4 linked regions of the Fulvivirga ulvae genome follow. The protein of the gene in region 2 binds, or shares a complex with, the protein of the main gene of each other region. Links are inferred from orthologs where the notes say so. Each region holds a gene or a part of one and is shown on either strand. Other genes may lie near its edges.

Region 1 (4,912 bases), 3.0 Mb from region 2 along the record:
TCCGGATGATATCAATCTCAAGTATTTTGACATGATTGAACACACAGCTAAGGACATGGAAGTATTACTGTCGAAGCTGGCACAAGTGCATGAGATTATCAACAGCAAGCCTCACAAGGATGAAATTGATATTCCTTCTTTATTGAGCGAAATCAGGGATGTAATTAAATTTCATGATAAAAGCCTGAATACCAAATATTCCTTTGACCTCAGTGTGGTTAACATTACTTCAGACCGGTATCTGCTCAGCATAATTATAAAAAACCTTATTGAGAACGCGTTAATATTCCGCAAAACATCCAACAGCGAGCCTCACCATATTCATATATCCACCAGTATCCATGAGGGTGTATTTGAAATAAGAATTAAAGACAATGGTATCGGAATTCATGCCCCACACTTAAACATGATCTTCCAGATGTTCTTTAGAGGCTCTGATAAGTCAAAGGGCAGTGGTTTGGGTCTGTACCTTGTCAAAATGTGTGTTGATAAGCTTAAAGCCAGCATTGGTGTACAAAGCCAGGAAAATAAATTTACAGAATTTACAGTCAGCATCCCTGTATAGAATCTTCGTCTTTGTGTTTGACAGATAACTGTTTGTAGCAGTTGACAAGCTAACATCAAATAACAATAGCCGCAGTTACTGCTTTTCAGCAGCACGCTTCACATCGCATGTTTTAATTTCCGATCTTTTGCTCCACAGTTCCAGTTCTTCGGCCTGACTCGCTATAGCGGTTTGGCAATGTTTTATAATATAACTGGCAAGGCGAAGCCATTAAAAAAAAGCCCCTCAATTTCTTGAGAGGCACAATTTCAATAACCTGTATTATATTTATCTTTTTAGAAACTTATATGTTTCTTTAAAATATCCCTGATCATCCCGTATAGCCAAGAGGTAATATCCGGGTGCAAGATCTTTAACCTTTAGTCTAAATTCATTTTCTCCTACATTTTCAACAGGAACATCAATTACATTTCCTATTATATTATGTACGGTAAAACTTGTTTTATTAAGTGTTGAATTATTGATTTTAACACTTAGGTAATCAGCTGTTGGGTTGGGAAACATGCTGACTTCGTTTAATTTCTTTTCCAGTGAAGAATCTTTGAAACGCTCAATCTCTCCATTCTGCGCAAAGAGAGAGGTTCCTCCAAAGGTCAATATAAGTGCTGAAAGTACGGTAAGTATAAATATTTTCATGCGCAATCGGGTATCAATTTTTATCAACCATCGAACAAAAACCGATCCACAATTCTTTCTCCCTCACAATTTTTTTGAGCTCCTCTCGTTGCAGACCTCCATTTAAATACGTAGAAACTTTTATAATGTTGTACATATACCAAATAAAAAGAAAATTATCTTATACTCTGATAAGCATTAGGAATAAAATCAACCAGATCAGAAGCGATCATTCCTATTTGACCTGTCACTTCGGCAGCAAGGTCACCAGCCACACCATGTAGATATACCCCCACCTTTGCTGCATTTTCCGGCAGGTACTTCTGAGCAAGCAGTGAGGTTATCATTCCTGTTAACACATCACCAGTGCCTCCACTGGCCATGCCAGGGTTGCCCGAACTGTTAAAATAAACCTCTCCGGAAGGGAGTGCAATAGATGTGTGGGCACCTTTAAGCACAACGATAACATTGTTTTCCCTGGCAAAGGCGGTTTGCTTTTCCAGGCGTTCAAAATCATTCGACCAGTCTCCGGCCAGTCTTTCAAATTCCTTAGGGTGAGGTGTAAGAATAGTACCTGCAGGCAAAACTTCCAGAATTTCACGGTGTTCAGAAATTATATTAAGTCCGTCAGCATCGATAACCAGGGGTTTACCAAATGCCTGGATAGCCTGCATTAAACTATAAACCGTTTCCTGCTCCTTTCCAAGTCCGGGACCAATCCCTAAAGCGTCATATCCGGCTACATCGCCATAGCTGGTGAGGAAATGATCGCCCTCGTCTGGTAATACCATGGCCTCCGGAACTGTAGACTGCATGACACTATAGCCACATCGCGGAATATTCATTGTAAGCAAACCTACCCCGCTACGGAGGGCCGCTTTGGCACATAGTACGGCCGCCCCCATTTTCCCATAGCTACCAGCCATTATCAGCGCGCGCCCATGCGTGCCCTTATGAGCAAATTTGGATCTTTTCTTAAGTACACCTCTGATGGATTCACTTGTCAGCATAAAGTAGTGAGAGGTTTCTCTTTCAACAGCTTCCTGCATGAGACCAATATCTACAATATGCCAATCTCCAACATATTCACTATTTTCGGGCATAAAAAATGCCAGCTTTGGTATTTGAAACGAAACGGTATATTCTGGCTTTACAATTGTGCCTCCTGCTGTATGCTGATCTGAAAATAATCCTGACGCGATATCTATAGCAATTATTGTATTGTCAGAATTATTCATGACCTCTATAACTTCTGCATACAGGCCCTCGACTTCACGGCTCAGGCCAGATCCAAAAATACCGTCTATAACAATATGGTATAGGTTAAAGTCCGGTATCTCATCAGTATTACTGATTGGCACCACGTCTATCAGCCCCTCCAGGCGCTTCTCATTTATTTTAAAATCACCGGAGGCAGAGGCAGATTTTCTGATAACATAAGCCTTTACCTTATAATTTTTCTCATTTAGCAATCGAGCTACCACCAGACCATCTCCTCCGTTATTTCCGGTACCACACACTATTGCCACCTGATACTTAGGACTAAAACGGGCGGTAAACCAACGTGTAAATGCCTTAGCAGCTCGCTCCATCAGGTCAACAGAGCGAATGGGTTCATGCTTTATTGTAAAATCGTCTACATTACGGATCTGGTTGGCAGATAAAACTTTCATATTAACGGTCTACTTCTCCTAATACTATATCGATAGACCCTAATACCGCTATCAGGTCAGCAATAAGGCTCCCTTTTGATAACTCTGAAATGATAGAAAGGTTTACAAAGCAACAAGATCTACCTTTGCACCTGAAAGGAATATCACTTTTCCCGTCAGCCCTAAAAAAGAAACCCAACTCGCCCCTGGGTGTTTCACCCCGTATATAAAAATCCTGGGCCTTTGGTCTTATTTTTTTGGGCACAAGTTCTTGAGGGTCAAATTCTCGGGTTCGTTTATGCTCTTTAGTAAGTTTTTCCAGACACTGCTCAATAATTTTCAGAGACTCATGTATTTCCCTTACACGCACATCCGTTCTGTCCCAGCAATCTCCTACCGTACCAACTTTCCCTTCACCCACTGGAATATCAAAATCGATTTCAGGATAGACAGAATAGCCATCCACCTTTCGCAGGTCATATCGAAGGCCTGAACCACGTAGCATAGGGCCTGTCACACCATAGTTAAGGGCCAGGTCCAAAGGAAGTACTCCTATATTTGCCGTGCGATCAATAAATATCTTATTTTCCATTACAAGCCCTTCCAGCTCGGCCAGCTTTGGCTTTAAGTAGTTGACAAATTCGGCACAGCGCTCCTCAAACCCAACGGGAAGATCGTAAAACAATCCACCTACCCAAATATAATTATACAGCATTCTGGCTCCGCTGGCCCATTCCAGCATACGTTGAATATGTTCACGGTCCCTGATCAGCCAAAAGAACGGTGTAAAAGCCCCAATATCCATGGCATAGGTACCAACAGCTACAAAATGAGATGCTATTCTGTTAAGTTCAGTTACTAAAACACGGATATATTCAACTCTCTTAGGCAACTTGTCTGCTATACCAAGCATTTTTTCGACTCCCATAACATACACATGCTCCGAATTCATAGCAGCCAGGTAATCCATCCGATCCACAAAAGGTATCACCTGATTGTATGGAAGTGATTCTGCATGCTTTTCAAAACACCTGTGAAGATATCCTAAATGTGGTATTACATCTTTTATCACTTCTCCATCGGAAACTACCTCAAGTCTCAATACACCATGTGTAGAGGGGTGCTGAGGACCGAGATTAATAACCATTTCCTCTGACTTCAGGTCTTCCTCGTTATATTTATTGGGTTCTGACTTAATCAGATTATCTTCCCGATATTGATATTGTATTTCGTTGGCCACCTAATATTCTACTTTTATACCTCTGTAATACTCCTGATGCTGATAATCCTTTCGAAGCGGATATCCCTCCCAGTCAGCCGGCATGAGGATCCTGCGGAGATCGGGATGATTTTCAAAGCTTATCCCGAACATGTCGTAAGCCTCTCTTTCATGCCAGTCAGCAGTCTTCCAAATATCACTTACCGAACTTATTTGTGGTTTACTTCTGTCAACTTTCACTTTAATCATCAGCCCTGTTTCGAATGGAACCGAATATAAGTTATAAATAACCTCCATGGTACCTATTTCCGGGCCGTTGTCCAGGCCTGTCAGGCAGGAGAGCATATCAAAATAGGTCAGCTCATTGGTATGCAATTCAAGGCATACGCGATGCACGTCACCCACCCCGATTTCAATAGCCTTGGGTGAGGCGGCTTCATCAACTTCCTTTATGACTGCCTCTCCAAATTTATTTTTGAGTATGGATATGATTTTTTCTATCTCCATAATTTAAGCTTCTTGTTTTTTCAACAATCTCTCAAGAGCCTTGGGTGCCATTAAAGATTCACTTCTTATTTTCTCCTGCAGTTTCAAGAAGCCTCCGATAAGTGCTTCTGGTCTTGGGGGACAACCTGGCACATATACATCCACTGGAATAATCCTGTCTACTCCTTTAACCACATGATAGCCATGCTCCCAGTACGGCCCACCGCAATTAGAACATGACCCCATAGAAATAACATACCGTGGCTCTGACATTTGCTCATAGAGTCTTCTGATCCGGTCAGCCATTTTGAATGTTACCGTTCCTGCCACAATCATGACGTCAGCCTGTCTTGGTGAAGCCCGGGGAGCCATGCC
Region 2 (4,796 bases):
GCCAAAACACTCATATCTTCTTCTACAAGATCTATGAACTGGATGCTTTTGTCATTGATCTCGCGGAAAAAGTTAAGATTTTCCTCTACAAGTTCTTTTAGTTCCAGAGGTTCTTCCTGAATGGTGATCTCATTCATTTGTACCAATGCCCAATCCAGAAGATTGTCAAGCAATTTACGGGTATTGTCAAGTCTCACTTTCAGTGATTTCGTCAGCTGGCGCAGTTCTTCCTGGTTGAGGTTGCCTTCATCAAGCATATCCAAAATACCTACCAGAGCATGAATGGGGGAGCGGACATCATGGGAAACGATAGAAAAGAATTTATCCTTCATTTCAAGCAGCCCTGCCAGCTCCCGGCTTTGCTCCTCCATTTCTTTTTGATGTATAACCAAAAGATCATTGATCTTTTTGCGGCGTACACTACTTCTGTACAGCGTGATTAGCAATACAGCTGTAAAAGCCAGTATAACGACCAGGATATTTCTGAAAAACTCCTCATTTTTCAGCTGGGTTTTCTGCTGCTCTTCTTTTTGGTTGAGCAGGGCAATTTCCATATCCTTATTGGCGGTTTCATATTTTATCTGGATCTGGGCAAACTGCTCTTTTTGCTTTTCACTGAATACACTGTCCTCCATGGCCTTAAACATTTTGTAATACTTCAGCGACAGTTTATACTCGCCCTTCCTTTCATAAAGATTAGACATTTCCTCATAAGCTTTGATGATCAGCTCATTGTTGTTCATGCCTTTTGAAATTTTCAGGGAAGCATCCAAAAGCTCTCCGGCTTTGTCATATTCTCCCATTTTCATTCTTGCAACACCCAGCCCGAGTTGTGTTTCAGCAATACCACTCTTGTTGTTAAGTTCTTCATACCTTTTCAGTGCACGATCATGGTAATCCAGTGATTTCTCAAATTCACCGAGATTTTCATAGGCTATGGCTATTTTATTCAGTATCTGAGGGATCAGAACCGTGGTTTTCAGTTTCATGCTGAGTTCCAGTGCCTTTTGTAGTTCAGTCAGCGCTTTTTCATACTGCCCCTCCATAATGAGTATTTCGCCGATGTCATGCCCTGAATAAGCCAGCCCTTCATGGTCATCAATTACACTACTCAGCTTCATGGAGTTTTCTATGTACTCCCTGGCTTTTTCCAGTTGTCCCATAGATTTCAGTACCCTTCCGATATTATAGGTGGTAATGGCAATATATAGCTTGTCATTTATTTCCTGTGCCTTTTTTAAACTTTGCTGATAGTAGTCGTAGGCATCACTGAATAAGTCAAGATCATAATAATCTTCTCCTATACTGTTCAGTGCCAGGGTAACGCCTGCGCCATAATCCATTTGTTTGTAGAGTCGAAGCGCTTCAAGATCATACTTTAAAGCCTCTTTGTAGTTGCTTTGTACGGTGTGGTAGCCTGCAAGCATTTCATCGGCAAAGGCGAGGTAGAGAGAGTCCTGAAGTTCAACAGCAAGATTGCGGGCCTGAATGGCCAACTGAATGGCAGTATCTACATTATTGTAATTATACTCATTGACAAGGTAAAATAGGATTTCGAGCTTTAATGAATCTGACTGACTTTCATTAAAGGCACGTTTTAAACTGTCAATTTTTGCCTGGTCTTGCGCTCGAAGCAATCCTGAACAAGCAAACAGGATAAAAAGTATGTATAAGTGCTTTCTCAAAATATTTTTTAATATACATTAAATCATGAACAATCTCCATACCCCTGATAATAATAACAGCACCAGCGCAGCAGGAGTCAGATATTTCCACCCGAGACTCATAAGCTGATCTATTCTTACCCTTGGGTAGGTCCACCTGACCCACATCTGTAGCAATACCATTAGCATGGCTTTGCTGATGAGCCAGAAACCGCTGCAAAAATGACCGAACCAGGTACCTGGCACGCCACTGGTCCACTCAGCGAGCTTTAAAGGGCCTATATTGGGAAAAGGAGTGTTCCAGCTGCCAAAAAATAACACTACGCCCAGCAGCGAAACCAAAAGCATCATGCCATATTCGGCAAGCATGATCACGGACCATCTGAAACCTGAATACTCAGTTTGGAAACCTGCAACGATCTCTGACTCTGCCTCAGGCAGATCGAATGGTGCCCTGTTACTTTCAGCCAGGGAGGTGATAAAAAAGATAAGCCATGCTAAAAAGAGCAGGGGTATTCTTACCACATTCCAGCTTAAAAAACCTCCGATATGTGTTATATCAATATCGAGGGCTTTAAGGCCGAAAAGATAGTTGGTTTCATTGGCCCAGATACCCTGCTGGGTAGAAATAGTCTGTAAATCAAGAGATTGACTGATAATAACCACGCATAATACACTCAGGGTCAACGGCACTTCGTAGGATATGATCTGAGCTGCAGAGCGCATGGCACCTAAAAGAGAATATTTGTTGTTAGAGCTCCAGCCCGCCATAACAATGCCGATAACATCGAGCGAAATAATTGCCAGCAAGTAAAATACACCGGTCTGGATAGGGGCACCTTGCCAGAAGGATGTAACCGGCAGCACGGCAAAGCCTGCAAACACAAAAACAAATATTAAAACAGGTGCTATCAGAAACAGCTTACGGTCAGCACTTTTAGGTACAATATCTTCCTTTTGCACCAGCTTGAGAAGGTCAGCAATAGTCTGTAAAAGTCCGTAATAACCCACCTCCATAGGGCCGTATCTGTCTTGTATAAAGGCTGATAGCTTTCGTTCGGCGTAGATAGCAAAAACGGCATAAACAAGTAAAAAAGGAAGAAAGAATAAAATAGTTGACATCTGTAAAATTTAATTTATCAGCCCCTTGCGGCAAAATAAACCAATACTGTTCAGATTACGCAAAGTATCCTTCGTCAATATATTAATATTTCAGATATAAAACATCAATTCGTATTAATCCCATAGTGGATACTTTTCCAAATGCACCAGTTCCCTGAAGAATATTTTGGTCGAGGCCTCAAATGACTGAGTGAAATCGGAAACCAGGAACTCATCTTTTAACTCCTGTCCTTCAGGAGCCAGTAACTTGCTCTCGGTCAGGTAGTTTTTTAGGTATTTGGCAGTGATCTCAGAAGAATCCAGAATTTTTACCTGGCCATTGAAAAAGTCATTGATCTGTTTTTTGATTAAAGGATAGTGCGTACACCCGAGGATCAGAGCCTCTATATCTCTGAACTGATTGATGTTTAAATATTTTTCAATGATCTCATGGCTGATCTTATTGTTGAAAAAGCCTTCCTCGATCATAGGTACCAGCAACGGTGTGGCTATGGATACCAGTTCAATGTTCTGCTTCAGCTGCTTGATTTTTTTAGCATAAACATTGGATTGTACGGTACGCTTGGTGCCAATTAAGCCAATCTTGTGTCCATTAAAATGCTCTTTGACATAAGAAACCATGGGGTCAATCACATTAATGACCTTGGCTCTCTTTCCGGTGTATTCCTTTAATAGCTCATAGGCGGCCGAACTTGCTGAATTGCAGGCAATTACTATCACTTTGCAACCTTTTTTTAATAACACATCGGCAATCTTGACGGAGTAGGCCTGCACCGCAGCTTCTGACTTATCGCCATAGGGCAAATGTGCTGTATCGCCAAAGTAGATCATAGACTCATAAGGAAGTACACGCCTGATGGCATGAGCCACCGTCAGACCACCAATTCCGCTATCAAATATCCCAACAGGGCTCCCAATGTTAAAATCCATATTAAAAATTTAAAGCCTCAAAAGTATTAAAAATAATATCTGTCGGGAGTGGCTATCCGGCATTTTTTAAGAAAAAAGTCGATGAGGTTTGTGCATAACTCGCGGTTATCGTATTAAAATTGGGTAGTGATGTAAGTCTGCCCTTGCTTTGGTTTACCGGCACTCTCCATTTAGGTAAATAATTTTGTATTATTGCACATCCAAAGAAGAAAAAAACTAACGTACTATGAGTAATAACATACTTAAAGGAAAGAAAGGCATAATATTCGGTGCCTTGGACGAAAACTCAATAGCATGGAAAACTGCTATCAAGGCACAGGAAGAAGGTGCTGAATTTGTACTTACAAATGCTCCGGTCGCATTGAGAATGGGAGCTATAAATAAATTGGCTGAAGAATGTAATGCCGAGGTTATTCCGGCGGATGCTACTTCCATTGAGGATCTGACAAATCTTTTTGAAAAATCTATGGAAGTGCTCGGTGGTAAGCTGGACTTTGTGCTTCATTCAATAGGTATGAGCCCGAACGTAAGAAAAGGTAAAGAATATGGAGACCTTAATTACGACTGGTTTTTGAAGACACTTGATATCTCTGGTATTTCTTTCCATAAAGTATTGCAAACTGCAGAGAAAACTGATGCTATGAATGATTGGGGTTCTATTCTGGCCCTGACTTACATTGCTGCTCAGCGAACTTTTCCCGATTACTCAGATATGGCACAGGCCAAAGCAGTACTGGAGTCCATAGCCAGAAGCTACGGGTACAGGTTTGCCAAGCTGAAGAATGTACGGGTCAATACTATTTCGCAGTCACCTACAATGACAACTGCGGGTAGTGGTGTTACTGGTTTTGACGTATTTTTTGATTATGCACATAAAATGTCCCCACTGGGCAATGCCAGCTCGGAAGACTGTGCTAACTATATTGTGATGATGTTTTCTGACTACACCAGGATGGTTACTATGCAGAACCTGATGCATGATGGCGGATTCTCCAACTCAGGTATTACCGAAGATATTGTAGCCGAACTTAGTAAGTAAGGCATTACTAAAAGGTATAAAAATCTCACCAGGGAGCTTTC
Region 3 (2,839 bases), 3.0 Mb from region 2 along the record:
GACATTAAATCTTCGGTTCCATCGTCACTGGCTTCAGAGGCCATTTCTTTTATTTCTCTTTCCAGGTCAAGGATATTTTTTAAGTCATCAATTATTGAAGAAACAGCTCCTTCACCATCGTGAATATTCTTTTTAGCCTTGATTGTAGATGTTTCAATATAATCCTTGAATGAGTGCAGGGGTTTTCCTTCAATAGTAAGGATCCTTTCTGCGATGTCGTCAATTTTTTGAGCAGAATCGGTGTATAATTCTTCAAATTTGTCGTGCAGCTGAAAAAAATGTTTGCCCTGAATGTTCCAATGAAATCCCCTCAGATTTTGATAATAAATCTGATAATCAGCCAGTAAGATATTCAGCTTATCAATAATTTTGTCGTTTTTCATTACGTATTTTTGTTTAATTGGATCTTCATTTTGAATAACGCAAAAATGCCATTTATTGATTAGCAAATCAAATTGATTGTGCCTATAAAGTCATAAGCCACCTCTATTCCGACAATTCTTGGCACTTCTATAAACTAAACTTAAATTCTTAGCAGTTTTGGTCTATATTTGATATAAATGTTATTCAAATAAGGATGGAAACGGAAATTTCAGCATTTGGAGAAGTATTAATCTTCATCATCGGAGGACTAATTTTTATTATTGGAGGATTGGTAACATCATGGATCGTAAGGCCGGAACGACCTAATGAAGAAAAGCTTCAAACCTATGAAAGTGGTGAACAGCCGTTGAGTTCAGCCTGGGTGCGTTTTAACTTCAGGTTTTATATAATAGCACTGCTGTTTGTATTGTTCGAGGTAGAAATCGTTTTCCTTTTTCCCTGGGCAACAGTATTTGGAAGAGCAGAGCTTGTGGAGCAAACCAATGGCCTTTGGGGCTGGTTCGCACTAATCGAAATGGTAGTTTTTGTGCTTATTCTGGCGTTAGGACTTGCCTGGGCCTGGGCCTGGGGTTATTTAGAATGGCCTAAAACTGACCAACAGGAAGTGAGTAACTATAAATCACCCGTGCCTAAAGCGCTTTATGACAATATAAATAGAAAATATAGCCGCAAATCTTCGTGAGCAATAAAACTTATGGGCTTATTAGATAGAAAATTCAACAGTGGAGGTGTCATAGTTACTAAGGTAGACGACCTTATAAACTGGGCAAGGTTATCCTCAATGTTCCCAATGACCTTTGGAATAGCTTGCTGTGCAATTGAGTTTATGACAACCGGTACATCTGTATACGATATGGACAGACTTGGCATGGCTCCCCGGGCTTCACCAAGACAGGCTGACGTCATGATTGTGGCAGGAACGGTAACATTCAAAATGGCTGACCGGATCAGAAGACTCTATGAGCAAATGTCAGAGCCACGGTATGTTATTTCTATGGGGTCATGTTCTAATTGCGGTGGGCCGTACTGGGAGCATGGCTATCATGTGGTTAAAGGAGTAGACAGGATTATTCCAGTGGATGTATATGTGCCAGGTTGTCCCCCAAGACCAGAAGCACTTATCGGAGGCTTCTTGAAACTGCAGGAGAAAATAAGAAGTGAATCTTTAATGGCACCCAAGGCTCTTGAGAGATTGTTGAAAAAACAAGAAGCTTAAATTATGGAGATAGAAAAAATCATATCCATACTCAAAAATAAATTTGGAGAGGCAGTCATAAAGGAAGTTGATGAAGCCGCCTCACCCAAGGCTATTGAAATCGGGGTGGGTGACGTGCATCGCGTATGCCTTGAATTGCATACCAATGAGCTGACCTATTTTGATATGCTCTCCTGCCTGACAGGCCTGGACAACGGCCCGGAAATAGGTACCATGGAGGTTATTTATAACTTATATTCGGTTCCATTCGAAACAGGGCTGATGATTAAAGTGAAAGTTGACAGAAGTAAACCACAAATAAGTTCGGTAAGTGATATTTGGAAGACTGCTGACTGGCATGAAAGAGAGGCTTACGACATGTTCGGGATAAGCTTTGAAAATCATCCCGATCTCCGCAGGATCCTCATGCCGGCTGACTGGGAGGGATATCCGCTTCGAAAGGATTATCAGCATCAGGAGTATTACAGAGGTATAAAAGTAGAATATTAGGTGGCCAACGAAATACAATATCAATATCGGGAAGATAATCTGATTAAGTCAGAACCCAATAAATATAACGAGGAAGACCTGAAGTCAGAGGAAATGGTTATTAATCTCGGTCCTCAGCACCCCTCTACACATGGTGTATTGAGACTTGAGGTAGTTTCCGATGGAGAAGTGATAAAAGATGTAATACCACATTTAGGATATCTTCACAGGTGTTTTGAAAAGCATGCAGAATCACTTCCATACAATCAGGTGATACCTTTTGTGGATCGGATGGATTACCTGGCTGCTATGAATTCGGAGCATGTGTATGTTATGGGAGTCGAAAAAATGCTTGGTATAGCAGACAAGTTGCCTAAGAGAGTTGAATATATCCGTGTTTTAGTAACTGAACTTAACAGAATAGCATCTCATTTTGTAGCTGTTGGTACCTATGCCATGGATATTGGGGCTTTTACACCGTTCTTTTGGCTGATCAGGGACCGTGAACATATTCAACGTATGCTGGAATGGGCCAGCGGAGCCAGAATGCTGTATAATTATATTTGGGTAGGTGGATTGTTTTACGATCTTCCCGTTGGGTTTGAGGAGCGCTGTGCCGAATTTGTCAACTACTTAAAGCCAAAGCTGGCCGAGCTGGAAGGGCTTGTAATGGAAAATAAGATATTTATTGATCGCACGGCAAATATAGGAGTACTTCCTTTGGACCTGGCCCTTAACTATGGTGTGACAGGCCCTATGCTACGTGGTTCA
Region 4 (4,921 bases), 3.0 Mb from region 2 along the record:
GGGAAACCTGTGCCCGTGTTTTTTGTGCAGGCTGATCTCTTCGTATAGCCAGAATCCCAGAATAAAAAAGTACAACAAGATGCAGGTCTGATTGGTGATTTGCAAAGCGGAATCATTCCAAAAAGATACATTGCCTAACAAGGAGCTTATATTCAGGAAATCACCGTCAATAAACCAGTTAAAATGCCGGTCATGGTTGATATGCCAATAAAAAACCGGGTAGAGCATGCCAACATAGATAGCGGTCTTGTCGGAGATTCTCCTGGAAAAATTAAGGAAGCCATACTTTGCCCTATAGATTTGCATGAAGCCGTACTGCTGTTTGATGAAGTGGAAAACTGCCAGATAAGCAAGTGCAGTCCAGAATAATGCGGTAGAGAAAAAGGCAAGTATAAAGAAAACAAACAGCCCGATCAGCGGGGCGCTGATAAGCAGCTTCCTGTGCGTATGAAATTCTTCCTTGTCCAGGTAGGTTCGGAAAATGGTACTCCACACATGGGTAACATCAATGCCAAGTATTATTACTACCCAAAACCATAATGGCATACTTTGCTGCAGTGTATGATCAGGCAGAACAAAACAAACCAACCATGTAAGCCATACCGGAAAACCGAGTACCCAGAGATCTATTGATTTGTTGAAAATCCAGATTTTCCTCATAGGCTAAAAAGTCCATGTTCCCGACTTGTAATACTCATGGATAATGGACTGCTTTAAAGTGTTAACATCAAGTGAGTCAATACTTACAGAAGGTTTGCCAAATGACAGGATCATTTGCATAGCCTCATGGTTTAACCATCGGGTATCCACATCATCAAAAGTACATTGACTTGCCTGGCGTAGCAACTCCGCATCAGAAGTACCTTTCGCTCCGATAACCCATCCCCATTCTCCGATCGTCAATACTTGGTTATGCAAAGGTAATGTGGCAAAGCTGGCTGCTTTTATGGTGTTCTGTATAGTGTAAAAGGCAATAGTTGCCAGGTATGGGCTACCCGCCTGAGTTACCATCATCCCATCGGTTTTTAAGGCCCGGTGGCATAACTCGTAAAATTCCAAAGTGTAATATCTGCTAAATTCGATGTCTACAGGATCCGGAACATCCACAAAGATAAGGTCGTATTGAGCAGAATCCGCGTCGAGAAGATGAAATATGTCATCATTCCTAATTTGTAATTTGCCACTTTTAAGCGAGTGATGATTGAGGTCGGTAAACCAGTTTAGCGTAGCTGCAATATTGAGCAAAGCGGTATCCATGGGGACAAGGTCAACCTGTTCTACTATCGGGTGTTTCAGAACCTCCCTGATCAAAAGCCCGTTTTCCGCACCAATCACTAATACTCGTTTAGGTTCAGGGCTCATTTTCATGACCGGATGAACCATAGGTTCAAAGTAAAGGCTATAATCAATAGAGCTAAACTGATTGATGTTATCATAGTAAAACCACTCATGTCCCTTCCATGTTGTAATGTCTATTTGATGATATGGGGTCTTGGAGGAATAGAGGACTTTGTCATAATATTTCTTTTGGCTCTTATATCTGATATTATCACCAGGAATATTCAGGCTGACCAGCATGAGCACGAGCGAGGCTGTTACCCATACACCTGATTTCCACCACTGTCTGTACAGTGCTTCATGAAACAGGTAAAGTATTGCTACAGGTATAGTCAGCCATTGTGTAGAAAGAGCAGGGGCAATCCAAAATGCCAGAGATGAAGCCAAAATGATCAGTATGTTAACCCGGTATCTATTGGGCTTCAAAAAAATTCCCAGAACTACGGCCAGGATAGAAAGCATCATATATACAACTATATTTGCCCAGTCCATGTACCCATAGATCCGGAAAACTATGCCGGCACCAAAAAGTACTAAAGTAAGGAACAGCAGATTGGCGGTTAGGCTGGTGGCTCCCTTGAAATCTATATATTTTATTGCAAGCATAAACGCTGAAATAAAAACGATAAATACGGGTACCCAGTCTGCAAATCGAGTTTCATAAAAGTAATTTAGCAAATCAATCTGCAGTCTGAGCGCTGTGCCCAGAAGTATAGCGCCAAGAAGGTAGTAGGCATGCCGGCAAATGCTAAGAAATGTCATGCTTCTGTTTTTTTCGCTCGTATTCCTTCAGCAGGATAAGGAATTTGTCATACATGTCAGAATTGCAGCTACTTAACTCGATATACGTTTTTTGTTCTTCCGGGAAGGTATGAATAGCAAAATGACTCTCTGACAGCAGCCAAAGGCAGGTGTATCCCTGAGGACTGAAGTGATGCTCCATACAATTGAGGAGGCCAAAGCCGGATGCGATTAGCATCTGCTCAAAATCCCTCTTCAAACTCTCAGGATTTACATCTTTGATCCAACAGGAAAAGTTATCAATCTTAGCTTCCAAAAATGTTAGTCTTCAGTGCGTTTTTCAGTATTCAAAAACAAAAATATAACAATTTTTGGGCAATCTATATCTTGTTTACAGTCGTATGTAAATAAAAAGCAGCAGATAATTTACCTGCTGCTATACATAACCTGAAAATATAACTTATTATTTCATCCAGGCTTTCATCATCCAGAGCGTTTTCTCCTGCTCATCAATGAAGTCTGACATTAAATCTTCGGTTCCATCGTCACTGGCTTCAGAGGCCATTTCTTTTATTTCTCTTTCCAGGTCAAGGATATTTTTTAAGTCATCAATTATTGAAGAAACAGCTCCTTCACCATCGTGAATATTCTTTTTAGCCTTGATTGTAGATGTTTCAATATAATCCTTGAATGAGTGCAGGGGTTTTCCTTCAATAGTAAGGATCCTTTCTGCGATGTCGTCAATTTTTTGAGCAGAATCGGTGTATAATTCTTCAAATTTGTCGTGCAGCTGAAAAAAATGTTTGCCCTGAATGTTCCAATGAAATCCCCTCAGATTTTGATAATAAATCTGATAATCAGCCAGTAAGATATTCAGCTTATCAATAATTTTGTCGTTTTTCATTACGTATTTTTGTTTAATTGGATCTTCATTTTGAATAACGCAAAAATGCCATTTATTGATTAGCAAATCAAATTGATTGTGCCTATAAAGTCATAAGCCACCTCTATTCCGACAATTCTTGGCACTTCTATAAACTAAACTTAAATTCTTAGCAGTTTTGGTCTATATTTGATATAAATGTTATTCAAATAAGGATGGAAACGGAAATTTCAGCATTTGGAGAAGTATTAATCTTCATCATCGGAGGACTAATTTTTATTATTGGAGGATTGGTAACATCATGGATCGTAAGGCCGGAACGACCTAATGAAGAAAAGCTTCAAACCTATGAAAGTGGTGAACAGCCGTTGAGTTCAGCCTGGGTGCGTTTTAACTTCAGGTTTTATATAATAGCACTGCTGTTTGTATTGTTCGAGGTAGAAATCGTTTTCCTTTTTCCCTGGGCAACAGTATTTGGAAGAGCAGAGCTTGTGGAGCAAACCAATGGCCTTTGGGGCTGGTTCGCACTAATCGAAATGGTAGTTTTTGTGCTTATTCTGGCGTTAGGACTTGCCTGGGCCTGGGCCTGGGGTTATTTAGAATGGCCTAAAACTGACCAACAGGAAGTGAGTAACTATAAATCACCCGTGCCTAAAGCGCTTTATGACAATATAAATAGAAAATATAGCCGCAAATCTTCGTGAGCAATAAAACTTATGGGCTTATTAGATAGAAAATTCAACAGTGGAGGTGTCATAGTTACTAAGGTAGACGACCTTATAAACTGGGCAAGGTTATCCTCAATGTTCCCAATGACCTTTGGAATAGCTTGCTGTGCAATTGAGTTTATGACAACCGGTACATCTGTATACGATATGGACAGACTTGGCATGGCTCCCCGGGCTTCACCAAGACAGGCTGACGTCATGATTGTGGCAGGAACGGTAACATTCAAAATGGCTGACCGGATCAGAAGACTCTATGAGCAAATGTCAGAGCCACGGTATGTTATTTCTATGGGGTCATGTTCTAATTGCGGTGGGCCGTACTGGGAGCATGGCTATCATGTGGTTAAAGGAGTAGACAGGATTATTCCAGTGGATGTATATGTGCCAGGTTGTCCCCCAAGACCAGAAGCACTTATCGGAGGCTTCTTGAAACTGCAGGAGAAAATAAGAAGTGAATCTTTAATGGCACCCAAGGCTCTTGAGAGATTGTTGAAAAAACAAGAAGCTTAAATTATGGAGATAGAAAAAATCATATCCATACTCAAAAATAAATTTGGAGAGGCAGTCATAAAGGAAGTTGATGAAGCCGCCTCACCCAAGGCTATTGAAATCGGGGTGGGTGACGTGCATCGCGTATGCCTTGAATTGCATACCAATGAGCTGACCTATTTTGATATGCTCTCCTGCCTGACAGGCCTGGACAACGGCCCGGAAATAGGTACCATGGAGGTTATTTATAACTTATATTCGGTTCCATTCGAAACAGGGCTGATGATTAAAGTGAAAGTTGACAGAAGTAAACCACAAATAAGTTCGGTAAGTGATATTTGGAAGACTGCTGACTGGCATGAAAGAGAGGCTTACGACATGTTCGGGATAAGCTTTGAAAATCATCCCGATCTCCGCAGGATCCTCATGCCGGCTGACTGGGAGGGATATCCGCTTCGAAAGGATTATCAGCATCAGGAGTATTACAGAGGTATAAAAGTAGAATATTAGGTGGCCAACGAAATACAATATCAATATCGGGAAGATAATCTGATTAAGTCAGAACCCAATAAATATAACGAGGAAGACCTGAAGTCAGAGGAAATGGTTATTAATCTCGGTCCTCAGCACCCCTCTACACATGGTGTATTGAGACTTGAGGTAGTTTCCGATGGAGAAGTGATAAAAGATGTAATACCACATTTAGGATATCTTCACAGGTGTTTTGAAAAGCATGCAGAAT

The links.
Region 1: the proteins of LVD17_RS17410 (region 2) and LVD17_RS04520 are in contact, whole or in part, in a cryo-EM structure (PDB 6ZJN), measured with the Thermus thermophilus proteins. The link is inferred for Fulvivirga ulvae from one-to-one orthologs. Residues at the interface, in WP_096411122.1 of Thermus thermophilus: Ala224, Glu225, Gln226, Glu227, Ala295, Trp297, Phe298, Arg299; in WP_223903221.1 of Thermus thermophilus: Pro35, Ser36, Asp139, Gly141, Ala142.
Region 3: the proteins of LVD17_RS17410 (region 2) and LVD17_RS04530 are in contact, whole or in part, in a crystal structure (PDB 6Y11), measured with the Thermus thermophilus proteins. The link is inferred for Fulvivirga ulvae from one-to-one orthologs. Residues at the interface, in WP_096411122.1 of Thermus thermophilus: Arg36, Val44, Arg45, Met46, Gly47, Pro48, Asn49, Arg50, Val51, Leu57, Gln58, Ala61, Asp62, Ile64, Lys65, Ile67, Phe68, Lys69, Glu70, Ile72, Val74, Glu223, Ala224, Glu225, His233, Thr234, Glu235, Tyr236, Ser237, Trp241; in WP_096411117.1 of Thermus thermophilus: Arg16, Glu17, Gly18, Leu24, Leu27, Val28, Trp30, Gly31, Arg32, Asn34, Ser35, Trp37, Thr54, Asp55, Ala56, Asp59, Ala61, Arg62, Phe63, Gly64, Glu66, Val67, Phe68, Arg69, Ala70, Ser71, Arg73, Gln74, Ala75, Asp76.
Region 4: the proteins of LVD17_RS17410 (region 2) and LVD17_RS04535 are in contact, whole or in part, in a cryo-EM structure (PDB 6KHJ), measured with the Thermosynechococcus vestitus proteins. The link is inferred for Fulvivirga ulvae from one-to-one orthologs. Residues at the interface, in WP_126985484.1 of Thermosynechococcus vestitus: Gln8, Lys26, Trp29, Leu30, Pro33, Met34, Met37, Leu38, Leu83, Ile84, Phe85, Lys86, Glu87, Asp88, Val89, Leu90, Pro91, Ala92, Thr100, Ala104, Val107, Ile108, Phe111, Leu112, Tyr114, Ile115, Ile125, Ser126, Leu128, Phe133; in WP_126986108.1 of Thermosynechococcus vestitus: Gly6, Tyr7, Glu8, Tyr9, Phe10, Gly12, Phe13, Leu14, Ile16, Cys17, Ser18, Pro21, Ala24, Leu25, Ala27, Ser28, Leu31, Arg32, Pro33, Ser35, Arg40, Leu41, Thr42, Thr43, Tyr44, Glu45, Ile51, Gly53, Ala54, Trp55.

What each region holds. Positions count from the first base shown.
Region 1 is NZ_CP089981.1:1,061,977-1,066,888, forward strand. What follows is about bases 1,964-4,912. They hold LVD17_RS04520 (NADH-quinone oxidoreductase subunit D), read right to left. Parts: upstream 4,073-4,912; coding sequence 2,855-4,072; downstream 1,964-2,854. Other genes in these bases: LVD17_RS04515 (NAD(P)H-hydrate dehydratase), read right to left, coding at 1,964-2,853; LVD17_RS04525 (NADH-quinone oxidoreductase subunit C), read right to left, coding at 4,073-4,558; LVD17_RS04530 (NADH-quinone oxidoreductase subunit B), read right to left, coding at 4,562-4,912. Outside these bases: LVD17_RS04505 (sensor histidine kinase), read left to right, coding at 1-565; LVD17_RS04510 (T9SS type A sorting domain-containing protein), read right to left, coding at 833-1,201; more of LVD17_RS04515, read right to left, coding at 1,357-1,963.
Region 2 is NZ_CP089981.1:4,060,388-4,065,183, forward strand. Bases 746-3,578 are described here. They hold LVD17_RS17410 (complex I subunit 1/NuoH family protein), read right to left. Parts: upstream 2,787-3,578; coding sequence 1,704-2,786; downstream 746-1,703. Other genes in these bases: LVD17_RS17405 (tetratricopeptide repeat-containing sensor histidine kinase), read right to left, coding at 746-1,685; murI (glutamate racemase), read right to left, coding at 2,901-3,578. In the rest of the region: more of LVD17_RS17405, read right to left, coding at 1-745; more of murI, read right to left, coding at 3,579-3,716; LVD17_RS17420 (enoyl-ACP reductase FabI), read left to right, coding at 3,943-4,755. UniProt on the Escherichia coli protein: NDH-1 shuttles electrons from NADH, via FMN and iron-sulfur (Fe-S) centers, to quinones in the respiratory chain. The immediate electron acceptor for the enzyme in this species is believed to be ubiquinone.
Region 3 is NZ_CP089981.1:1,065,299-1,068,137, reverse strand. It holds LVD17_RS04530 (NADH-quinone oxidoreductase subunit B), read left to right. Parts: upstream 1-1,078; coding sequence 1,079-1,600; downstream 1,601-2,839. Other genes in the region: LVD17_RS04520 (NADH-quinone oxidoreductase subunit D), read left to right, coding at 2,090-2,839; LVD17_RS04525 (NADH-quinone oxidoreductase subunit C), read left to right, coding at 1,604-2,089; LVD17_RS04535 (NADH-quinone oxidoreductase subunit A), read left to right, coding at 578-1,066; LVD17_RS04540 (Dps family protein), read right to left, coding at 1-383. UniProt on the Escherichia coli protein: NDH-1 shuttles electrons from NADH, via FMN and iron-sulfur (Fe-S) centers, to quinones in the respiratory chain. The immediate electron acceptor for the enzyme in this species is ubiquinone.
Region 4 is NZ_CP089981.1:1,065,817-1,070,737, reverse strand. Bases 1,964-4,921 are described here. They hold LVD17_RS04535 (NADH-quinone oxidoreductase subunit A), read left to right. Parts: upstream 1,964-3,177; coding sequence 3,178-3,666; downstream 3,667-4,921. Other genes in these bases: LVD17_RS04520 (NADH-quinone oxidoreductase subunit D), read left to right, coding at 4,690-4,921; LVD17_RS04525 (NADH-quinone oxidoreductase subunit C), read left to right, coding at 4,204-4,689; LVD17_RS04530 (NADH-quinone oxidoreductase subunit B), read left to right, coding at 3,679-4,200; LVD17_RS04540 (Dps family protein), read right to left, coding at 2,543-2,983; LVD17_RS04545 (S-adenosylmethionine decarboxylase family protein), read right to left, coding at 2,087-2,395. Also shown: LVD17_RS04555 (hypothetical protein), read right to left, coding at 1-660; more of LVD17_RS04550, read right to left, coding at 664-1,963. UniProt on the Escherichia coli protein: NDH-1 shuttles electrons from NADH, via FMN and iron-sulfur (Fe-S) centers, to quinones in the respiratory chain. The immediate electron acceptor for the enzyme in this species is believed to be ubiquinone.